3 regions of the Maritimibacter sp. genome follow, and region 1 is predicted to be linked to each of the others. Evidence: riboswitches for the same ligand, from Rfam matches in the RefSeq annotation. Region 1 holds a riboswitch; each other region holds the start of a gene.
The links. A riboswitch is a leader RNA that binds a small molecule or an ion and turns the genes downstream of it on or off. The one in region 1 is predicted to bind thiamine pyrophosphate.
Positions count from the first base shown of each region.

Region 2: linked by a shared signal. The riboswitch ahead of thiB (thiamine ABC transporter substrate binding subunit) and the one ahead of HOY44_RS21025 (YkoF family thiamine/hydroxymethylpyrimidine-binding protein) in region 1 are both predicted to bind thiamine pyrophosphate.
Region 3: linked by a shared signal. The riboswitch ahead of HOY44_RS20120 (NUDIX hydrolase) and the one ahead of HOY44_RS21025 (YkoF family thiamine/hydroxymethylpyrimidine-binding protein) in region 1 are both predicted to bind thiamine pyrophosphate.

Region 1 is NZ_JACBWT010000003.1:207,821-213,195, reverse strand. It holds partial or broken gene pssA (CDP-diacylglycerol--serine O-phosphatidyltransferase) at 1-186, shown strand, start outside; gene HOY44_RS21045 (class I SAM-dependent methyltransferase) at 207-824, shown strand; gene HOY44_RS21040 (ABC transporter substrate-binding protein) at 1,005-1,982, opposite strand; gene HOY44_RS21035 (ABC transporter ATP-binding protein) at 1,979-2,719, opposite strand; gene HOY44_RS21030 (ABC transporter permease) at 2,712-3,473, opposite strand; gene HOY44_RS21025 (YkoF family thiamine/hydroxymethylpyrimidine-binding protein) at 3,513-4,124, opposite strand; TPP riboswitch at 4,117-4,225, opposite strand; gene HOY44_RS21020 (MBL fold metallo-hydrolase) at 4,352-5,375, shown strand, end outside.
Region 2 is NZ_JACBWT010000001.1:1,728,478-1,733,852, reverse strand. It holds gene HOY44_RS08855 (thiamine ABC transporter ATP-binding protein) at 1-434, opposite strand, end outside; gene HOY44_RS08850 (thiamine/thiamine pyrophosphate ABC transporter permease ThiP) at 439-2,001, opposite strand; gene thiB (thiamine ABC transporter substrate binding subunit) at 1,977-2,963, opposite strand; TPP riboswitch at 3,006-3,117, opposite strand; gene aroC (chorismate synthase) at 3,328-4,431, shown strand; gene HOY44_RS08835 (AEC family transporter) at 4,431-5,354, shown strand; gene HOY44_RS08830 (thioredoxin family protein) at 5,351-5,375, opposite strand, start outside.
Region 3 is NZ_JACBWT010000003.1:24,891-30,265, reverse strand. It holds gene nadC (carboxylating nicotinate-nucleotide diphosphorylase) at 1-121, shown strand, start outside; gene panB (3-methyl-2-oxobutanoate hydroxymethyltransferase) at 246-1,073, shown strand; gene panC (pantoate--beta-alanine ligase) at 1,070-1,957, shown strand; gene HOY44_RS20125 (HPP family protein) at 1,974-3,125, opposite strand; TPP riboswitch at 3,225-3,341, shown strand; gene HOY44_RS20120 (NUDIX hydrolase) at 3,376-3,825, shown strand; gene thiD (bifunctional hydroxymethylpyrimidine kinase/phosphomethylpyrimidine kinase) at 3,822-4,628, shown strand; gene thiE (thiamine phosphate synthase) at 4,617-5,255, opposite strand; gene thiM (hydroxyethylthiazole kinase) at 5,252-5,375, opposite strand, start outside.

The DNA of each region.
Region 1 (5,375 bases):
AGCCGCATCCCGACCTGGTCCTTCAAGAAGACCAAGGTGTCGCGCCACAATGTGAAGTTCTTTCTCGTCGGGTTCGCCGTGCTCTCGGCTGCGCTCCTGATCGAGCCGTGGGTTTCGTTGGTCGTGATTTGCCTTGCCTACATCGGCATGGTCATCTGGGCCTTGCTGGATCGCAGGACACGCTGAAACAGACCGGGAGCGGGGCATTGGACATCAAGGCCGTCAAGACATCCTACGCCCGTTGGGCGCCGGTCTATGATCGGACGTTCGGAGCCATCACCAACACCGGGCGGCGCCGGGCGGTGGCGTTCGTGAACGGCCTTTCGGGGCGGGTCCTTGAGGTCGGCGTCGGAACGGGGCTTGCATTGCCGCACTATCGTCCCGACCTCGAAGTGACCGGCATCGACTTCAGTGACGAGATGCTGGCCAAGGCCCGTGCGAAGGTGCGGGACATGGACCTGAACCACGTGGTGGACCTGCGCCAGATGGACGCCCGGGCGCTGGATTTCCCCGATGCAAGTTTCGATACGGTGGTCGCGATGCACGTGCTTTCGGTAGTGCCGGACCCCGAGAAGGTCATGTCCGAGATCGCCCGTGTGTGCAAACCCGGTGGGCGCGTCGTCATCACCAACCACTTCAAGCGCGACGACGGCCTGCTGGCGATGGTCGAACGGGTCGCCGCACCGCTGTCCAACGTTCTCGGCTGGCACTCGGACTTCGAGATCGAGACTGTTTTGCAGGAGGATGATCTTGCCATCGAGGAGAAGCGGCCGTTGCCGCCCATGGGCATGATGACCTTCCTCGTTCTCCGGAAGTCGGCCTGACCGAGGAACTCGCGCGGTTCAGCCTCTTAGTGCGGCTTCGCTGACTTTCAGCGCCGGGTCCACTGCCACGTTATCGATGAGGCGCACCCCGTCGAACCAGGCGGCGAGCAGGAGGCGTGCTGCTCCGTTTGCGGCTGACAAAACGTGCGCGGTTGCACCGGCCGGAGCCGGGGCAGGGGATCATTCCTCGCGCCAGCCCTGTTCGATCCAGTCCGACACGCTGCCGGGCCAGGTGAGCGGTTCGCCATCTGCGCCGCGCAAAACGCCGCTGTCGAACAGGAAGCGGGCCATCGTCTCCAGCCGCTCCTCGTCGATCGAGCCCACCGGGGTCGCGCCATCGGTGAGGTAGCCGCCCTCGTCGATCACGCGCATCGAGCCGCGCACGAGATCCTCGTTGGGGAAGTCGCCCGCCGCGATGAGGATCTCGGCCGCCGCGACGGGATTCTGCGCGGCCCAGTCATAGCCCCTGCGCGTGGCCTCCATGAAGGCGTCGACTAGTTCCGGGTTCTCTGCGAGGGTTGCGGTTTGCGTGCCGATATAACCGCCCTGCGGCTCCGGCACGCCGTAGTCCTGATAGAGGAAATACGACTGGTCGCGGCCCAGAAGCTCGCTGTTCACGCCCTCCCATGTCGCCACCTCGAGGGTGAAGTCCACCGCGCCAGTGGCGAGCGCTTCATAGGCGCCGGTGCCCAGGGTCACGGTGTCGTAGTGGGGGTTGCCGCCGTCATTCTCGATCATGGTCGAGATCAGCGCGTCCTCCCACGCGCTGCCGAAGCCCGCGTAGGTTTTGCCTTCAAGGTCCTTGGGGCTGGAGATCTCCGGGTGGTCGGAGTTGTAGACCAGCCGCCCGGCCTCGCGCTGCATCGTGACCCAGAGCCCGGTGATCGGCGCATCGCCGGCCTTGGCGCTCATAAAGCCGAGCGCGGTCATGTAGGCGAAATCCACCGCGCCAGCCGCCAGAAGCGCGGTCGAGGCGCTGTCGGAATAGGGGAGAATTTCCACGTCCAGCCTGGCCTCGTCAAAATACCCGTTCTCCTGCGCGACGACCAAGCCGATGTGGTTGGTGTTGAGCGTCCAGTCGAGTGCGATACTCACGTCTTCAGCCCAAGCGGCAGGGGCCGCGAGGACGGTGGCAAGTGTGAATGCGGTGGATTTCATGGGGTCTCCTCCAATAGCATGGTTCTCAGTGTCGATCGGATCTCGGCCAGCGCGGCCTCGGTCCGCGCAGCGCGCGGTGTGGGGATCGGAATGTCGGCGGTGATGCGACCGGGACCGCCCGCCATGACGAGAATGCGGTCGGCCAGTTGGGTGGCTTCATAAAGGTCGTGCGTGACCATCAGCACCGTGCGCGGCTGCGCCTCCAGCCGGGCGACGAGCCAGTTTTGCATCCTGAGCCGCGTCACCGCGTCTAGCGCCGAGAACGGCTCGTCCAGCAGGAGAACCGGCGTGTCCTGAACGATGGTGCGCAGGAAAGCCGCCCGCTGGCGCATGCCGCCCGACAGCTGGTCGGGGAAGCTGTCCTCGTGCCCCTCAAGCCCGAAGGCGGGGAACATGGCGCGCACCCGGTCGCGGGCGTCTTGGGGGCGAGTGCCCCGGATCTCCAGCCCGAGGCTCGCGTTCTCGGTGGTGGTGAGCCAAGGGAACAGCGTGTCTTGTTGTGGCTGGTAGGAAATGTCAGGGCAGGGCAGGGGGGTCGGCCTCCCCTCCAGCTGCGCGGTGCCGGTGACGTCGAGTTCCGCGGCCAGGACGCCCGCAAGCCATTTGACGACCGAGCTCTTCCCGCAGCCCGAGGGGCCAATCAGGCAGGTGATCGCGTTGCGGGGCAGGGTGAGGGAGAGGCTCTTCACCAGCACCTCCCGCCCCACGCGGATTGTCAGGTTCTCTACCTCAAGCATGGGTCACCCTCCGGAACCGACGGCCGGTGGCGCGTTCGACGATCAGAATGGCGGCGAGCAGGGTGAGCGTGAGCGTGGCCGAGATGACGACGGCGGCGAGGACGAGGTCGGCGCGGAAGTTGTTCTTGGCGGTCAGGATATAGATGCCCAGCCCCTGCCGCGCGCCCGCGTACTCGGCAAAGATCGTGGCGACGATGGCGTAGGTGGCCGAGATTCGCAGGCCGGAGAAGAACTGCGCCCGGGCTGAAGGAAGGGTGGCGCGACGGAACACGACCCACCGGGAGGCGCCCATCGAGACGAGCTGATCGCGAAAGGCACGCGGCTGGCTCGCGTAGCCCGCCATCAGGCTCACCACCATCGGGAAGAAGGTGACTAGGATCACGAGCAGTACCTTGGGCAGGAGTCCGAAGCCGAACCACAGGACCATGAGCGGAGCGAGGGCGACAATGGGGACCGTCTGGCTCGCCACGAGGAGCGGCATCATCCCCCGGCGCAACCAGAGCGCAAAATGGAGCGAGACCGACACCGCGAAGGCGAAGAGGATCGACAGGCTGAAGCCGACGCCGGCGACCCCAATGGTGGCGAGGGCGTGGCGCAAGATCTCGCGCCGTTCGACCCAAAGGCCGTTCGCCACGTCGCTTGGGGCAGGCAGGATGAGGGCCGAGGCGTCGGTGAGGAGGACATAGCCCTCCCATCCCGCAAGGAAGAGGGTCGCCAGCACGAGGGCCGGGTAGATATATCGCAGATACAACATTGCACTCCGAGCAGGGGCGGGGGCGCCCGTGCAGGGCTCTCAGGCGAGGCTGGGGCTGTTAGCGGAAGCGGTGAGGTCGACGGTCACGTGACCCTCGGCCGGGCCGAAGCGCAGGAACGCCTGGCGCAGAGTCTCGAATACCGCGCCTGCGTCGCCCCGCAGCCGGGTGCAGAAGTTCTTGGATTTCAGGAACGTGCCGCTCGACTTGAGGAAATCGATGCAGCCGTAGATCTCGTCCATGTGGTTGCCGCTGCCCATGACGTAAAGCGAGAACTGCACGTCGATGCCCACGCCCGTGGCCAAGGCGTTCTCGACCGCCTGGGCGGCAAGCGCCTGACGCTCGGCCAGGCTTTCGTCCTGTGCGCGCTCAAGCACTTCGCAGCGGCAGGAGGGATCGTCTGGCCCGCCCGGACAGCCGCGAGAGAGCGTGACATGCATGGTGACATGCTCTGGCCGCTTCGCCGAGGCGGCGAACAGGTCGCGGATCGCGTCGAGCAGCGGCTTCGGCGCGCCGACCATGAGGGTCGACATGTCGTCGGTCTCGATCCTCAGGTCGTCCTTGTAGGGGGTGAGGGCGTCGAGCCCGGCGGTGATGACCTCCACGAATTGAGACGTCATCGGATACAGTGACACTTGCGCGCCTATGAACATGCTAGCACCTCGCTCCGCTGGTATTATCCAGATCAGCTGTGAAAGGGTTCGCGCTGGATCGCGCATCTCAGCCCCGAGAAGGAGCACCCCTGGTTATGTGAGGGCACCGTCATGCTTGCGGTCTGGATTGTCAACAGGCGCTGGCGACCTGGAAATCGTGGATGTGGGCCTGACCTTGCCTGCGGAACATGGCACAAGATGGGCGAACAAGACGAAGGATCGCTGTTATGACCCGAACGGACAGTGCAGATGCCGCCCCTATGCTGTCGTTCCCGTTTGAGACGATGCCGGACTTCGGCGAAATGATCGAGATTGCCGATGGCATTCTATGGACCTGCATTCCGTTGCCCTATCGTCTGGACCACGTGAACATCTACTTCCTGCGCGACGGCGACGGTTGGGCGGTCATCGACACGGGCATACGCACGGAAGAGGCAATCGGGATCTGGGAGGCGATCTTCGCCGGTCCGATGCGCGGCGCGCGGATCACACGGGTCATCGTGACTCATGCGCACCCGGATCATATTGGGCTCGCCGGCTGGATGTGCGCGCGGTTCGATGCACCGTTGCTCACCAGTTTTTCGACCTACATGGGGTGTCAGGTGATTTCGCAGGGGCGCAGCGAGACCGCCACGCGCCATTCGTTCGATTTCTATCGCAGCCACGGGATGAGCGAGGAGCTGGCGAGCCTCGTCGCCATTCGCGGGAACGAATACCTGAACCGCGTGACGCCCCTACCGCTCGAGTTCCTGCGCCTCGTGATGGCGGATGTGATCGAGATTGGGACCCGCAGTTTCCGGGTCATGACCGGCGAGGGTCACGCGCAGGAGCAGGTGATGCTGTATTGCGAGGACGAAAAGCTGCTGTTCTCGGCCGATCAGGTGATCGAGCGGATTTCACCGAACATCAGTGTGTTCGAGGGAGATCCGCATGGTGATCCGCTGGGCCATTTCTTGCGATCCCTGCGGTTGATGCGGTCCGAGCTTCCGGATGACGTGCTGGTGCTGTCTGGCCACCGGCGGCCGTTCTACGGGCTGCACTCGCGTTGCGCTGAGCTCGAAGTTCATCATGAGGAGCGGTGCGATCTGATCCGGGACGCCTGTGCAACCGCGCCGCGTTCGGTCGCGGACCTTGTGCCGTTTCTGTTTCCCCGCACGCTCGACCCACATCAGATGAGTTTCGCCTTCACCGAAACGCTGGCCCACGTGAACCGCCTCGTCCGGCGCGCAGAGATCGAAACCCGCGAAAGCG
Region 2 (5,375 bases), on a different contig from region 1:
AGCATGATCGGCTTGTCGCGCAGAAGCGCCCGGGCAAGCGCCACGCGCGCGATCTGACCGCCCGACAAGGCCGCGGGTTTGCGTGGGCCGAGCCCAGCAAGGCCGACCCGGTTCAACGCCTCGTCCACCCGGGCCGCATCGCCCCTGGACAACCGCAAGTCAGGACGCACCCCCAAACCGACGTTCTGGGCGGCGGTGAGATGCGGGAACAGGTTGTTGTCTTGAAAGATGGTTGTGATCGGACGCTGCGCCGGGGGCGTGGCCGACAGGTCGGTCCCTGACCAAAGCACCCGGCCCGACGCGGGTTGATAACCGCCGATCGCCGCGAGCAGCGTCGATTTTCCGGCGCCTGACGGCCCGAGAATGGCGATTTTCCGGCCCGGCTCGACGCTTAGGGTCGCGTCCAGCGTGAAGCCGCCAAGATCGACATGCATGTTTTCAAGCGTCAGGATTCACGCGCCCTCCCCGGTCGAAAATCCAGAACACCGCAAGGCTCGCGGCAAGAAGCACCAGCGCGGCCCCGGCGGCGTCATCCATCCGATAGGCCGACAGCAGACGATAGAGTTGCAGCGGCAGGGTGGGCGTGTCGGGCGACGCGAACAGGGCAATGACACCAAGGTCTCCCATCGACAGGGCCGCGGCAAGCCCGGCAGAAAACCCGAGCGGGCGGCGCAGGCGGGGCAGCCAGACGAGCCTGAACCGCGCCCACCCGGACATGCCGAGACCGTCTGCAAGCCGCCCGAAGTCGGCCTCGATCTGACCAAGCGCCGGCACCAGCGCACGCAGGGCGAAGGGCAACGACATCACGGCGTTGACGAGCGCGGTCACCGGAAGCGCGAAGGCGAACGGATCGGCCACCGGGAATATCAGGATGAACAGGCCCGTCCCGATCACGAGGGGCGAGGCCGCGATCGTGAGCGTCCCGATCGCCTCGACCAGCCGCGAACGGCTTTTCACGGCCCAGGCGGCAATGGGAAGCGCGAGCGAGATCGACAGCACGACAGACGCCATCGCCACGCCGAGCGAGCGCAGGGTCGCCGCGAAGACGGAGGGCGGGAGGGACGCAAGTGCGGGGATGCCGTCCACGGCGATCATCGCCATGGGCAGAACCAGAAACAGCGTGGCGAGCGCGATCAACGCGGCGTCGAGCGCGCGCAACGCGGGCGAATTCGCATCCCAGCGCATCACGGCGCGGTCGAGGCCGGAGCCGAAGCCGGATGGCAAGGCGACCTTCAAGGCGACCAGCGCGACGGCGGCCCCGAGGACGAATTGCACGAGCGCCAGAAGGGCCGCCTTGCCGAGGTCGAAGTCGAGGCGGAACGCCTGATAGATCGCCAATTCGATGGTCGTGGCGCGCGGCCCGCCGCCAAGGGCGAGCGCGACAGCGAAAGACGTTAGGCACAGCAGGAAAATGACGAGGAAAGCCCCCGGAACCACTTCGCGCAGCATCGGCCTTTCGAGATGCCGGGAAATATCGCGGGCAGTCATGCCGAGAGACGCGGCAAGGCGGAAGCGTTCGGCAGGAATGGCGAGCCATCCTTGCAGAACCAGCCGGGTCGCAAGCGGGAGGTTGAAGAACACATGGGCCAGCACGACGCCATGAAAGCCGTAGATCGAAATGGGCTCGAAGCCGAGGGCGACGAGCGCCTGACTGACGATCCCGGACCGTCCGAAAACGCTGATGAGCCCGAAGACCGCCACGATCACGGGCAGGATGAACGGAGCGCCAAGCAACACGACCAGCAGGCTACGGCCCGGAAATCGCCGTCGCGCGAAAGCCCGCCCGATAGGCACCGCCAGCACGACCGACAGGGCCGCCGACAGCGTTGCCTGTAGCAGCGTGAACCGCAGGGCGGCCCAATCCGCCACACCGAACCCGCCCGCACCTTCGGCCCGAACCGCAACCGCCGCGAGCGTCCCCAGCGTCAGAAGGAGAACGAGGGCGAGGGCAATGGCCCCCGCCCCGGCGGTCCGCGTCACCGCGTCGATGCCGCGCGCCATTCCTCGATGGCGTCGTCACGGATCGCTTCGGCCTCGGCCCCCAGATAGATCAGGGCATTCTCCGGCTCATGCAGTGTCTCGAACCCGTCCGGCAGGCCTTCGGTCGGGATCTTTGCCGGGTACATCCAGTTGGTCGTGGGGATCGCGGACTGGAACCCATCCGTGAGCATGAAATCCATGAACATATCGGCCAGTTCGCCCTGTTCGGTCGACGCGACCTTGCCCGCGATTTCGATCTGCATGTAGTGGCCGTCGTCAAAGGCGGCTGCCGCCTTGGTGTCGTCGTCCTCGGCAATCAGGTGGTAGGCAGGGGATGTGGTGTAGGACAGGACCATGTCCGCCTCGCCCTCGACGAACATGCCGTAAGCTTCGGACCATCCTTTCGTCACGGTGACGATCTGGTCGTTCAGACGCTCCCAATACGCGCCCGCCTCTTCGCCGTAGACCGCCTTGACCCAGAGGACGAGACCGAGGCCGGGTGTCGACGAGCGCGGGTCCTGAATGAGGATCGACAGGTCGCTGTCGGCCAGTTCTTCGAACGAGGTCGGCGCAGTGTCCACTTTGGTCTTGTCATAGACGAACGCGAAATACCCCCAGTCGAAGGGCAGGAACAATTCGTCCTGCCATTCGATCGGCAGGTCGAGCTGCGGGCTTTCGATGCCGTGCGGGGCGAACAGCGCGGTTTCGCGGGCGGCCTCGGCAAGGTTTTCGTCGAGGCCGAGCACGACGTCGGCCTCGGTCCGGGCGCCCTCGAGCCGCAGGCGCGACAGGATTTCGGCCCCGTCGCCGACGGCCACGAATTCGAGGTCGCAGTCGCAACGCGCCTCGAATGCTTTTTCGATCACGGGGCCGGGGCCCCATTCGGCGACAAAGCTGTCATAGGTGTAAACGGTAAGGGTGTCTTGCGCGTTGGCGACGCTCGCCAAGCCCACAAGTCCCGCTGCGATGATGGGTGTTCTCATGTCATCCTCCATTGCGACGGGCGAAAGTCCGGCAGGATGACCTGTGATGGTCCTGACCTTCCCTCCGCCGGTGCTAGCCGGTTCAGGTTCAACGGGTTCGCTTTCGCATCTCAGCCGGACGACTTGCGTCGCACGGGCACCCCGAGGTGAGGCAGACACTATGCATCGAACCCGGCGCTCGCAAGGGGGTGTCACCGAAAGGTGTGTGCTGGCGCACGCGCTTTGGGAGCCACGTCCCGCCACTGGCGGGCCGCGGCGGTGCGAGAGGGCGCTGCCCTCTCGCGCTCTCCCGAGGTTTTGCGAAACGAAGAAGAGTTGAGGTTTTCCGGGGGGTCGGCTACCGAAGCGGCAAAGGAGCCGGGCCATGATGAACTCTTTCGGGCATATCTTTCGGGTGACGACCTGGGGCGAAAGCCACGGGCCTGCGCTTGGGGCGACCGTGGACGGTGTGCCGCCGGGGGTGACGCTGGACGAGGCGATGATCCAACACTGGCTGGATCGCAGAAAGCCGGGTCAGAACAAGTACACCACTCAGCGGCGTGAACCCGACGCGGTTCGCATTCTGTCGGGTGTCTACGAGGGCGAGACGACCGGGACGCCCGTGCAGCTCATGATCGAGAACACCGATCAGCGGTCCAAGGATTATGGCGATATCGCCGAGAAGTTCCGGCCCGGCCATGCCGACATCACCTATTGGCAGAAATACGGTATCCGAGATCCGCGCGGGGGCGGTCGGTCATCGGCGCGCGAAACGGCGGCGCGCGTCGCGGCGGGCGGTATCGCGCGTGAGGCGCTCAAGATGCTGGTGCCGGGGATCGAGGTACGCGGCTACATGACCCGCATGGGCGAGCACGAGATCGACCGCAGCCGTTTCGACTGGGACGAGATCGAGCGCAATCCGTTCTGGGTGCCGGACGCCGAGGCTGCCGCGACATGGGCCGACTACCTCGACGGGTTGCGCAAGGCGGGCTCGTCCGTCGGCGCGGTGATTGAGGTGGTCGTGCGCGGTGCGCCCGCAGGCCTCGGGGCGCCGATCTACGCCAAACTCGACACCGATCTGGCCGCTGCGATGATGTCGATCAACGCCGTGAAGGGCGTCGAGATCGGCGAGGGCATGAACGCGGCCTGCCTGACGGGCGAGGCCAATGCGGACGAAATCTACATGGGGAACGACGGCAAGCCGGTGTTCTCGTCGAACCACGCGGGCGGCATCCTTGGTGGCATCTCGACCGGGCAGGACATCGTCTGCCGGTTCGCGGTCAAGCCGACATCGTCGATCCTGACCCCGCGCAAGACGATCACGAAAACGGGCGAGCCGGCCGAGATCGTCACCAAGGGTCGTCACGACCCCTGCGTCGGGATCCGTGCCGTACCCGTGGGCGAGGCTATGGCGGCCTGTGTCATTCTCGATCATCTGATGCTGCACCGGGCGCAGGTCGGTGACGGGCCACGGGGCAAGATCGGCTGATGCTGTCGATCCTCGGGATCACCTTTCCGATCTTCGCGGCGATCGCGCTTGGCTATGGCCTGGTCCGCTGGCGGGTGTTCCGGCCGCAGGACATGCGGGTGTTCGGCGCCTATGTCATGAACATCGCGCTGCCCGCCCTGATCTTCAACGCGGTCGCGACACGGGACATCGGCGAGGTGTTCAACGTGCCCTACATGGCCGCGTATCTCGCCGGGGCTCTGGTCACGATGGGGATCGCGTTCGGCTGGTTTTCGGCCATCACCGGGCCGCAGCGCCGCGCTGTCGGGGCGATGGGTGCGTCCTGTCCGAACTCCGGTTTCGTCGGAGCGCCGCTGATGCTGTTGCTCTTCCCCGATATCGCCGGGCTCATCCTCGCCATGAACATGCTGGTCGAGAACGTGGTCATCGTACCCGTGGCGCTCGCCCTGATCGAAGCGTCCAAGGGCGGGGGGCTGAACATCGGAAAGGTGCTGATCGGCGTCATCCGGCGGCCGATGGTGATCGGCCTGATCCTCGGTCTCGTCGTGTCGGTGATCGGGATGCCGCTGCCGGGTCCGGTCGACCGGCTCGTCGGCATGGTGGCGGGGTCCGCCGCCGCGCTGGCGCTGGTCGTGATCGGCGGATCGCTCGCCGGGCTGTCGGTGAAAGGCAATGTCGCACTGGCGGCCCAGATTTCGCTCGCCAAGCTGGTGGTGCATCCACTGGTGACGGTGGGTGCCGTGATCCTGTTCGGCGTGCTGGGCCTTGGTCTTTCCGGAGATCTGAGGACCGCCGTCATCCTGTCGGCGGCGATCCCTATGTTCACGATCTACACGGTTCTGGCGCAGGAGACGGGGCACGAAGGCCTCGCCTCGCTCGCGCTCCTGATGGCCACGGTCGCGTCTTTCGTGACGCTGAACGTGGCGATTTTCCTGCTGGTCTAGGCCGTCGCGGTGGCGAGCGCC
Region 3 (5,375 bases), 180 kb from region 1:
GGCCTCGGGCAACATGAAGCTGGACCGCATCGCCGAGGTCGCGGCGACGGGCGTGGACTATATTTCCTCTGGCGCACTGACCCATTCGGCGCAGGTCCTGGACCTTGGGCTGGACTTCTGAATCGGCAATCTACCGCGCACAGATATGACTTTTTCGTATATACAAACGCAATATTATTGCGCTGCACTTGCGAAAAGAGCCCCAAGCAGGTATCCCCTCGGAAGCCTGTCTGAGGAGGACCGACATGAGCCAATCCGCCCCGCAACGCAGCCTGACCGCGTCCGACATTCGTGCGCGCAAGGGGGCCGATCCGCTGGTCTGCCTGACGGCCTATACGACCCCCGTGGCCCAGCTGGCAGATGCGGACTGTGATCTGGTTCTGGTCGGTGACAGCGTCGGCATGGTGCTGCACGGGCTGCCCTCGACCCTTGATGTCACGATGGAGATGATGGTCATGCACGGCCGCGCCGTCGCCCGCGGGCTGAACCGCGCGCTGATGGTCGTCGACATGCCCTTTGGCAGTTACGAGGAAAGCCCGGCCCAGGCCTTCCGCAACGCCGCGCGGCTGATGGCCGAAACCGGGGCCGGTGCGGTCAAGCTGGAAGGTGGCGCGCATATGGAAGACACGATCCGTTTCATCGTCGAACGCGGCATCCCGGTCATGGCGCATATCGGTCTGACACCTCAGGCGGTGAACGCGCTTGGCGGCTACAAGGTGCAGGGGCGCGGCGCGGATGCGGACCGGATCCTGGAAGACGTCCGTGCGGTGACCCGCGCCGGGGCGTTCTCGGTCGTGCTGGAAAAGGTGCCCGCCGCTCTGGCGGATCAGATCACCGCGGGTATCGACATTCCCACGGTCGGCATCGGGGCCTCTTCAGGCTGTGACGGACAGATCCTGGTGATCGACGACATGCTGGGCCTTTTCGATGCCTTCAAGCCGAAGTTCGTCAAGCGCTATGGCGATCTTGCCAGCGACGCCCGCACCGCCATCCGCACCTACGCCCAGGAGGTTCGCGCACGCAGCTTCCCGGCCCCCGAACATGTCTTTTCGCAGGAGGAACCAGGCACATGAAGATCATCCGCACCAAGGCCGAGCTGCGCGCCCTCACGCAAAGCTGGCGTCGCGCCGGGGACAGCATCGGCGTGGTGCCGACCATGGGCGCGCTGCATGCCGGTCATCTGAGCCTGGTCGACCGCGCCTGCGACGAGAATGACCGCGTGATCGTGACGCTTTTCGTGAACCCCAGGCAGTTCAACAGCCCCGAGGATCTTGCGAAATACCCCCGGACCGAAGACAGCGATGCCGAAAAGCTGACGCCCTATGGCGCGGATGTCCTTTATGTGCCCGACGGCCCGCAGATGTATCCCGACGGCTTTGCCACGACGATTTCGGTGACCGGTGTCAGCGCGGGCCTGTGCGGCGGGGCGCGGCCCGGGCATTTCGACGGCGTGGCCACGGTGGTGACCAAGCTTTTCCTGCAATGCGATGCCGACCGCGCGTATTTCGGTGAAAAGGATTACCAGCAACTTCAGGTGGTGATCCGGCTGGCCGAGGATCTGGATCTGAAGACCGAGATCGTCGGCTGTCCGACCGTGCGCGAGGACGACGGCCTCGCCATGTCGTCGCGCAACCTCCGGCTCGGGCCCGGGCCACGCGAAATTGCGCCGGTGATCGCCCAGGTCCTGGACGACGCCGCGCGTGTCATCTCCCGCGGCGGACAAGTCGCGCAGGCCCTCGATAACGCCAGGGCGGCGCTGCTCACTGCCGGGTTCGACACGATCGACTACCTGGAGTTGCGCAGCGATCCCGACCTCAAGCTGATGAACAGGGCAGACCGCCCCGGTCGCCTCTTCCTGGCCGCCTGGCTCGATGGCGTGCGCCTGATCGACAATGTCCCTGTCGCGGGTCTCGCAAGCGTCCCGGCTCCCGAAGATCACCCGCTCGAGCCGGCCTGACCCGGGCCGCCGCCTCTCAGTCCTGGGCTCGCAAACCGGACCGCGCGAGGGCGGCGATGAGATCCGTCCTGGTGACGATGCCGACGATCCGGCCCTTTTCAAGGACCGGCACCGCATCGACATCACCATCGGCCATCATCGGCAGGAGCACTCCGACCGGAGTCGCCGGTACCGCCCGAGGCCCGGCGACGCTCATGATGTCCTTGGCTCGGACCGGCTGCGTACGATCCTGGTCGATCAGGCGCCGAAACGCCGCGAGATAGCCACGGTCGAGCCGAAGCGCATCCTCGCGCGCTCGGTCGATCAGGTGAATCTGGAAGATCACGCCAAGATAATGCCCCTCGACCCCGGTCACCGGAAGCGATGTGAAGCGATGATGTCTGAACAGGTCCGCAATCTTTGACAGCGGAGTGTCTGGGCCAATGGTCACCAGATTACGCGACATGACGTCGGTCGCGAGAAGCGGACCTGTCCGGTGCGCGGCGGCCTGCAACTCGGCCGCGCCGATCAACCGCGCCAGGTCTTCGACACCCAGATTGAACGACTGGCGATACCGGTCCAGCAGCTCTTTCAGTTCTTCTCGGGACAGCCCGATGCGCTTGGCGGGATCGGGATCTTCGGTGCGGTGGCGACTTGGCTCATCGAACTGGCGGAATGGATATCTGCGCCCCGTGAGCCGGGCGTAGATCGCAGCACAGACGACCAGCGCGAGGGTGCCTGTGGCGACGGGCGCGGTCGCGAACCAGAGTCCAAGTCGCTCGACCGCCTCCGGGCTCATCGCCGCTGTCATGGCGACCGCACCCGCCGGGGGATGGATCGCGCGACACAGGATGCCGACCGTAATCGTCAGCCCGACCGCAAGGGCGATCCGCAGGACAGGGTCAGCGACCGCGGAACAGACCACCACACCGACCAGTGCCGCGAGAGTGTTGCCCACCACCGCCGACCACGGCTGCGCCAACGGGCTGTTGGGCATTGCGAACAGCAGAACCGACGTCGCACCGAACGGGGCAATCAGGTAAAGGCCGAGCGTCAGGTCGACCACGGGCGACAACAGGAATGCGCCCGTCACCCCAAGCCCGATCAGGGCGCCGATCCCGGCGCGAAGGGCCTCGGCTGGCGAGGGGCGGCCAATAACCGGGCCAAGCGAACGGAACAGGGACTCCATGACTGCTGCCTTGTCTGTTTTGCCTAAAGTTTCAGCAAGCGACGGCAGGCGCAAGCACATCCGCCCGGCATTGAACCGGGCGCTCAGCCTGATAAGCTGCCGCTCACCTAGGGGTGTCCCGACAAGGGGCTGAGATATCGCTGGCGATTGCAGCGCGGTGACCCTTTGAACCTGATCCGGATCATGCCGGCGAAGGGACAGGATCGCAGCGCTCTCTTGCCCTTGCCGGCCTCAGCATGACGAGGCCGCCTTGCCATATCAACCGACAGACCCACGCCCGATCCCGGCGGCCATCGCCGTAGTCGTGCGCGACACCCAGGTGCTTCTCGTGCGTCGCGCCAATCCGCCCGATGCGGGCCTTTGGGGATTTCCCGGCGGCAGGATTGACCCGGGCGAACCCCTGTTCGACGCAGCCATCCGCGAACTGGCCGAGGAGACCGGCGTTTCCGCAGACCCGCTGCGGGTGATCACGGCGCTCGACGCCTTTGATCACGACGGCACCGGCACCTTGCGCCGCCATTTCATCCTGGTCGCCGTCCTGTGCCGCTGGACCGCCGGAGACCCGATTGCCGCAGATGACGCGCTCGAGGCCCGCTGGATCGAGATCACGGCGCTGAAGGAAGGCCACCTCGCGCTCAGCCGCGATGTGGCCGAGCTTGCGGATCACGCGGCCGCCCTGATGGCAGAGGTGCCGGCATGATCCCCAATGTTCTGAGCATTGCAGGCACCGATCCCTCGGGCGGCGCGGGTATTCAGGCCGATATCAAGACCTTCTCCGCGCTTGGCACCTATGCCTGTTCGGTCGTCATCGCCGTGGTTGCGCAGAACACCTGCGGCGTGCGGTCGTTTCAGGCGCTCGATCCCGCTTTCGTGGCCGACCAGATCGACGCGGTCTTCGACGACGTGCGCATCGACGCGGTGAAGATCGGCATGATCGCCAACGCCGGGATCGCCCGCGCGGTGTCCGACCGGCTGCGCCATCACGCGGCGCGCAACATCGTGCTGGACCCGGTGATGGTGGCGAAAAGCGGTCATGCCCTTCTGGACCCGCCGGCGGTTTCGGCACTGCGCGAGGCGCTGGTGCCTCTGGCAGCAGTCATCACACCGAACCTGCCCGAGGCCGCCGTCCTGCTGAACCGTCCCGACGACTGGACCGCCGTGACCATGACCGCCGCCCTGCCTGAACTCCTGTCTCTCGGGTCCGACTACGTTCTGCTCAAGGGCGGGCACCTGTCGGGCGCGGACAGTACCGACCTGCTGGCCGGCCCCGAAGGTACGCAGACGCTGCGCGCGCCCCGTATCACCACGACCAACGATCACGGCACGGGCTGTACCTTGTCCTCGGCCATTGCCGCGCTGTTGCCCTATCACGACATGCCCGGGGCCGTGACCCGCGCCAAGGCTTATCTGCATGCCGCGCTGGCCCAAAGCGATGCACTGGACGTGGGTCACGGACACGGGCCGGTGCATCATTTCCACGCACTCTGGGCGTCAGACGGTTAGCGCGTCGATCCTGTCCCTCAGGGCGCGGGCGGCGGCCTTGGGGTCGGGCTGGCCGCAGATGGCAGAAACCACGGCGACGCCCTGCGCCCCGGCCTTTAAAGCCTGTGCCACGTGGTGGGCTTTCAACCCGCCGATCGCCACGGCGGGCACGGGGCTTGCTGCGACCTGCGCTGCCAGCCCTTCAAAGCCTACGGGGGCCTTGTGATCCAGCTTGGACGGCGTGGCAAAGACCGGCCCCGCCCCGATGTAATCGACCAGCGCCGGATCTACGGCGGCGGCCAGCGCGGGGGTCTCGACCGACAGACCCAGCACCATCGCCGCGCCGATCCGCGCCCGCGCCTCCTCGACCGCCATATCGCCCTGCCCGATGTGCAGCCCGTCGGCACCGATGGCAATCGCGGCCTCCACGTCGTCGTTCATGATCAGCGCCGTACCGGTCGCGGCCAGCGCGGCTTTCAGCGCGCGCCCCGTCTCGATCATCCGCGTGGTGTCTGCCGCCTTGTCGCGCAGTTGCACCACCGTCGCCCCACCCGCCACGGCAGCGCGGGCGGTTTCCACCATGCCGACCCCGGCGCAGAGGCCGGGATCGAGCACGAGGTAGAGCGACAGGTCCGGGCAGCGCCTCACGCGGCCACCGCCGCGTCATGGATCACCGCCCGCGACAGCGCTTCGGGCGTCACAGCGGCCAGCGCGTCCAGAAACCGCGGCGCAAAGCTGCCCGGCCCCGAGGCCCCCTCCTGCGCCCGT